DNA from 2 places in the Pandoraea pulmonicola genome. Region 2 is predicted to be linked to the other one. Evidence: predicted binding sites of a transcription regulator. Region 2 holds the regulator's gene; the other holds the start of a gene.
What was found. Region 2 encodes NrdR, which represses ribonucleotide reductase genes. Its sites were predicted from a motif close to CACNANATNTNGTG; they were not measured.
Positions count from the first base shown of each region.

Region 1: the regulator NrdR is predicted to act here: its motif matches at 1,466-1,479, upstream of RO07_RS22295 (ribonucleoside-diphosphate reductase subunit alpha).

Region 1 covers NZ_CP010310.2:5,181,095-5,184,514, reverse strand. Annotated here, with positions in the region: gene RO07_RS22305 (DUF1269 domain-containing protein) at 1-315, shown strand, start outside; gene ampD (1,6-anhydro-N-acetylmuramyl-L-alanine amidase AmpD) at 733-1,332, shown strand; gene RO07_RS22295 (ribonucleoside-diphosphate reductase subunit alpha) at 1,720-3,420, shown strand, end outside.
Region 2 covers NZ_CP010310.2:4,168,258-4,171,677, forward strand. Annotated here, with positions in the region: gene RO07_RS17700 (autotransporter family protein) at 1-869, opposite strand, end outside; gene nrdR (transcriptional regulator NrdR) at 1,793-2,275, opposite strand; gene glyA (serine hydroxymethyltransferase) at 2,294-3,420, opposite strand, start outside.

The DNA.
Region 1 (3,420 bases), 1.0 Mb from region 2:
GGTGGGTTCTGTGGGCTGGCCGTCGGTGCGGTCGCCGCGTTTTTCCCCATCGTGGGTACGCGCCCCCAGTGGGAACTGATGATCGTGACGGCGCCGCTCGGCGCGCTCTTCGGCGCCTGGGTGTCGAGCATGATCGGCGTGTCGGTGCCGAACTCGCGACTCAAGGCGTTTCGCGAGCCGCTCGAGCGCGGCATGATCCTGCTGATGGTGGATGTGCGCGAGGGGCGGGTGGACGAGATCCGCGAGATGCTCAAGGCGCATCACCCGGAAGCTCACATGGAAGGCGTGGAAGCCGCCATTCCGGCGTTCCCCTGATTGGCGCAGACGGCGTGAGGTGACGGATTCGACGAGGCAACAACAGGTTTCACCGGCCGGCAACGGCCCTTGGCGCCGCCCCTGTGAGCGGCGCGGGATGGTGCGCGTGTCGTACGACACGAGTCGACGCCATCCCCGGGCGTGGTCACGCCCATGGAAGCCTCTCGGTCAAGTTCGGCGAGGGGCTTCTTCTTTGGGAGGTGTGGGCGCCCGGCGGCGGCGTTACGCCAAGTGGGCTACAATGCCTCCCCTCGCTCTACGGGAGTTCGCTGTGCCCGTCATGCTCCAGTCATCTGCGTCCCCTAAGGTTGCGCACCGGCGCTGTTACCCGTGTCGTTCGTATCGTGTGTATCGCTCATGCGACCGCGTCGTTGCGTGCGCGTCCGTGCGCGTTGCGACGTCGCCGCGAGGTGACGCATGAACGCACCGGACCGACTGCCCGTCTTCACGCTCGACGGCAAGGGCTGGGTGTGCGAAGCGGAGCATCTGCCGTCGCCGAACTTCGATGCCCGGCCGCAGGGCATGCCGATCGACCTGCTCGTCGTGCACAACATATCGTTGCCGCCGGGACAGTTCGGTGGCCCCGAGATCGCGGCGTTCTTTCAGAATCGTCTCGATCACGATGCGCATCCGTTCTTCGACGAGATCCGTGGCGTGCATGTGTCGTCGCATTTTCTCGTGCGGCGCGATGGTGCCTTGCAGCAGTTCGTGTCGTGCGATGCGCGGGCGTGGCACGCCGGGGCGTCGTCGTTCGAGGGACGCGTGCGCTGCAACGATTTTTCGGTCGGCGTGGAACTGGAAGGCACCGACGACGTGCCGTTCATGGCAGCGCAGTACGCAACGCTGGCAGCGCTCACGCGCTTGTTGCGTGAGCGTTATCCGATTCAAGCCGTGGCCGGACATGCCGATATAGCGCCGGGGCGCAAGACGGATCCGGGTCCGCACTTCGAGTGGCGGCGCTTGCGCAGGATGGCGGGACTGAGCGCGGCGGCGTTGCCGTTTCAGCCGACCGATTAATCCCCGATTAATCCCCATACCCGGGTAGGTTTTGCTTGACACGGCGGTGCCACGGGCCTTCCCGGTAGAAGAAATTTTTGGGTTTGCGGAGTGCGTCATCTCCACTATACTTAGTGCCAATTCGGGTGCTGACCACTATATCTAGTGGTTGATGTGGAGATCGGCGCCGGAAGCAAAACCATCAATACCGTGCTCGTCCCGCGGCGTTTTGCGCAGGCGGCACAGCAGCGAAGCCATGCAGCGGACATCTCGAACCCTTGGCCGTCAGTCGGTCGTGCTGTGTTCAGCACTTCGCTCCATCGGCGCCCCCCAGGGCGTATTTTTGCCGGCAGTAAAACTGGTAGAGACGCGCTAACAGCACCATCTCATTGGAACGGGAGTTTTTACATGCAGACCAACGAAAACCTCACCCGCCCGAACCCGACGCCTGCGGCGAATGCCGGCAATGGCACGGGTGCGTCGGCGCCCCAGACGACGGGCGCATTCGAGCCGGCGACCAACGCCGACTACAAAGTGATTCGACGCAACGGCGCGGTGGTGGGTTTCGAGCCGTCGAAGATCGCGATCGCCGTGACGAAGGCGTTCCTGGCCGTAAATGGCGGTCAGGGTGCGGCTTCGGCGCGTGTTCGCGAACTCGTGGAACAACTGACGCAGAACGTCGTGCGCGCATTGGTGCGCAGCCGCCCGAACGGCGGTACGTTCCACATCGAAGACATTCAGGATCAGGTCGAACTCGCGCTCATGCGCGAAGGCGAACACAATGTGGCGCGCGCCTACGTGCTCTACCGTGAAAAACGTTCGCAAGAGCGTGCTCATGCGGGCGAGGCAAAGCCGGAGACCGCCGCCCCCGCCGCGCCGGTGCTGCATGTCACCGACAACGGCGTGAGCCACCCGCTCGACATGGCCGCATTGCGCGGTGTGGTGCAGGCGGCCTGCGAAAACCTCGGCAGCGAAGTCGACGCCGAGCCGATCCTGGCCGAGACCATCAAGAACCTGTACGACGGCGTGCCGCTGTCGCAGGTCTACGATTCGGCGATCCTCGCCTCGCGTACCCTGATCGAGAAGGAACCGGCCTACAGCCAGGTCACCGCACGTATCCTGATGCACACGATCCGCCGCGAGATTCTCGGCGAAGAAGTACCGCAGGCCGAAATGCCGGCTCGCTACATCGAGTATTTCCCGCGCTTCGTCAAGCAGGGCGTCGAAGCCGAGTTGCTCGACGAGCAACTGCTCTCGTTCGATCTGGCCAAGCTGGGCGCCGCGCTCGACGCCTCGCGCGATCTGCAGTTCAACTACCTGGGCCTGCAGACGCTGTACGACCGTTACTTCCTGCACATCGACGGTCACCGCATCGAAATGCCGCAGGCGTTCTATATGCGTGTGGCGATGGGCCTGGCGCTGAACGAAGTCGAGCGTGAAGCCCGCGCGATCGAGTTCTACCAGATCCTGTCGAGCTTCGACTTCATGAGCTCGACCCCGACGTTGTTCAACTCGGGTACGCGCCGCTCGCAGCTCTCGTCGTGCTACCTGACGACCGTCTCGGACGACCTGGAGGGCATCTACGAAGCGCTCAAGGAAAACGCGCTGCTCTCGAAGTTCGCCGGCGGTCTGGGCAACGACTGGACGCAGGTTCGCGCGCTCGGCTCGCACATCAAGGGCACGAACGGCAAGAGCCAGGGTGTGGTGCCGTTCCTGAAGGTGGTCAACGACACGGCCGTGGCCGTGAACCAGGGCGGCAAGCGCAAGGGCGCCGTGTGCGCCTATCTGGAAACGTGGCACCTGGACATCGAAGAATTCCTGGAACTGCGCAAGAACACGGGTGACGACCGTCGCCGTACGCATGACATGAACACGGCGAACTGGATTCCCGATCTGTTCATGAAGCGCGTGATGGAGGGCAGCGAATGGACGCTGTTCTCGCCCTCGACCTGCCCGGACCTGCACGACAAATACGGCAAGGCCTTCGAACAGGCGTACACGGCCTACGAAGACAAGGCCGCGCGCGGCGAGATCAAGCTGTTCAAGAAGGTGCCGGCGCAGGCGCTCTGGCGCAAGATGCTGGGCATGCTGTTCGAAACCGGCCATCCG
Region 2 (3,420 bases):
GCCTTGAATTCCACCTTGCCTTCGTTGACGATCGTGGCGCTGCCCGCGGAAGACTTTTGGAACACCAGTTTGCCGGCGTCACTCTTGGTAAGCGTGCGGGGAGTAGACTCGCGTGCCGCCGCATCAACCTCATCCTGCGTGACTTCGCTGCCGACCGCGATCTTGCTTTCCCCCGCGCTGGCACCTTCATTGAAGGTCAGCTCACCACCATTGGCGAGCTCGATCATCGCCTTTCCGGCGCTAGTGCCCTTGCCGAAAGTGATCTTTCCGGCCGCTTCCGTGCTCCCCGTCGCTTTGTGCGCCTTCAACGTCACATTCTCGGCGCTGGCGTCAATCCCCGTGCCTTCCGCCAGGAAATTCAGCTCGCCCTTCGCACCCACGTCGATCGCAATCTTGCCGCTGCCTTCGATCCCCGTTTTCATCTTCAGCACGCCATCGGCGACGTGAACTTTGTGATCGGCGTCTGCGAGGACGCGAAGGGTGTCGATGGAACGCGTTTTTACGCCGCTGCCATCAGCTGCCGCGCCGTGAATGGCGTCGGACTCGCTACCGGAGAAGCTGCCGAGTTCGAGCGTCGCAGTTTCGACGATCTTGGCGTGACCAGAGGCGCCAGCCGCAGCTTCGTCAGCAAAAGTCTTCAGGTTTATGTCGTTCCACGAAAGAACGGTACCGTTCTTGTCAGCAGAGGCAGCGTTGGCGTCGAGGATGAACGTACTTTTGAGCTTGTCCGAAGCGTCCTTGCTTTCCACACCTTCGAACACGGCGACCTTGCGGTTCAGCAGTGCCAACGCTTGCTCCGCCTTAGTGAGCGCATTCTTTGCATCTGCAATCGCGGTATTGACGGTTTCGTCCTTCACCAGCGTGTCCACGGCCCCCTTCTTTGAGTTGATTTCGGTATGAGCACTGATGTCTTCTATTTTTTCGACCAACTCCTCAAGCTTTGAGAGGTCAGAGGAATGAATTGTGATTGGATTTCCTTCATCGTCCCTCAGATCTTTTACACGCTTATGCTCCGCCTTGAGTTGGTTATCTTTCACCGCCTTAAGAGCATTAAATTGCTCTTCCGAATCGCCTTTCGCCAATGCATCTCGAATTTCCTTGGCAATTTCGGAGAAATTATTTGCATTGTCGCGCAGGGCTTCTTTAGCCGCTATCTCATCAGTTGCCTTCGCAATCGGACCGGTACCGTCCAACTTCAGCGCCTCAAGTCGCTCTCTTCTCTCCGTCTGCCACTGTTCCTCGCTGTCCGCCACTGCATACCCCGGCAGCGCAGCCATCGTCACCACGGCCGCTGCGGCCATGCAAATCTTCGTCTGACGCAGGGCGCTCGACTTCGGATAAACCTTTTGCATTCGATAATCCATAAGTTAATTCGTGAAAACGATGAGCTTTTTCCCATCGCACTCCAGACACGGCACTACGACCTGCGTCAAGGCTCACGAATTCTAAAAGGCGGACTATCGAATCAAACTCAAAATCACCTATTTTTGATACTTAACTCAAAGACTACGGAATATTTAAATTGCGAATTTTCACAATCAAATAACGCTTTAAACAATTGAAATTTCCCAAAAATTTTTAGAAACTCAACAGCAATATCCCAAACTATAAATATTGATGTACGCAAACAACGTTGACCAATAAACATCGGGAAACGGCCCGCCCTCGTTCTCTCCCTCGCGCGCACCCATAAAAAAACCCGCCGCGCCCTTTCAGGCACGACGGGTTTTCCGTCTGTCTTCGCAGCGGCAGGCTTTACAGCCTCCGGCGATCCCTCACACGTGCGTCCACATCACCCCACCGGCTTGCGCTTCGGCTTGAGGTCCGTGCTGTCGATCTCCTCGAGCACGTCGCGGAACTCGGCGATGTCCTCGAAGCTGCGATACACCGACGCGAACCGGATATACGCGATCTTGTCCAGCCGTTTGAGTTCGCGCATGACCAACTCGCCAATCCGCTGACTCATCACTTCGCGCTCCGCGCCGGCCAGCAGCTTGTATTCGATGCGCGCGATCGCGGCATCCATCGCTTCGGCGCTCACGGGGCGTTTGCGAATCGCCAACTGCATGCTCGCGCGCACCTTCGTGCGGTCGTACTCGGCGCGGCTGCCATCTTTCTTGACGACGGCCGGCATCGCGAGCTCGACGCGCTCGTACGTGGTAAATCGCTTGTCGCACGACGGGCATTTCCGGCGCCGCCGGATGGCAGCGCCGTCTTCCGCTTCACGCGAGTCGATGACCTGCGTGTCGTCGTGCCGGCAGAACGGGCAGCGCATGCGTGTGACGTCCGCCGCTTAGCCGTAGACCGGGAAACGCTTGGTCAGCTCGGCCACCTGGCCACGCACCCTGGCGATCGTCTCGGCGTTCTCCGGGTTGTCCAGCACGTCGGCGATCAGGTTGCCGACCTGCTCGGCTTCCGCTTCCTTGAAGCCGCGCGTGGTCATGGCCGGCGAGCCCAGACGCACACCGCTCGTGACGAACGGCTTTTCCGGATCGTTCGGGATCGCGTTCTTGTTCACCGTGATGTGCGCTTCGCCCAGCGCGGCTTCCGCCGCCTTGCCGGTGATCTTCTTCGCGCGCAGATCGACCAGCATCACGTGCGACTCGGTACGGCCCGACACGATGCGCAGACCGCGCTTGACCAGCGTCTCGGCCAGCACGCGCGCGTTCTTCGCGACCTGTTCCTGATAAGCCTTGAACTCGGGCGTCGCGGCTTCCTTGAACGCCACGGCCTTGCCGGCGATCACGTGCATGAGCGGTCCGCCCTGGATACCCGGGAAGATGGCCGAATTGATCTGCTTCTCGAACTCGGCCTTCATCAGGATCACGCCGCCGCGCGGGCCGCGCAGGCTCTTGTGCGTAGTCGTGGTCACGAAGTCGGCGTGCGGCACCGGGTTCGGATACACGCCAGCGGCGATCAGACCGGCGTAGTGCGCCATGTCGACCATGAAATACGCGCCGACCGACTTGGCGATACGGGCCAGGCGCTCGAAATCGATCTTCAGTGCGAAGGCCGAGGCGCCTGCCACGATCATCTTCGGCTTGTGCTGTTGCGCGAGCTTTTCGGCCGCGTCGTAATCGATGTCCTCGGCTTCGTTCAGACCGTAGCTCACCACGTTGAACCACTTGCCCGACATGTTCACCGGCGAACCGTGCGTGAGGTGACCGCCATGCGCGAGGCTCATGCCCATGATCGTGTCGCCCGGCTTGAGCATGGCGAAATACACGCCCTGGTTCGCCTGCGAGCCGGAATTCGGCTGCACGTTCGCGGCTTCGGCGCCGAACAGGGCCTTCACGCGATCGATGGCCAGTTGCTCGACGACGTCGACATACTCGCAACCACCGTAGTAGCGCTTGCCCGGATAACCTTCCGCATACTTGTTGGTCAACTGCGAGCCCTGCGCTTCCATCACGGCCGGGC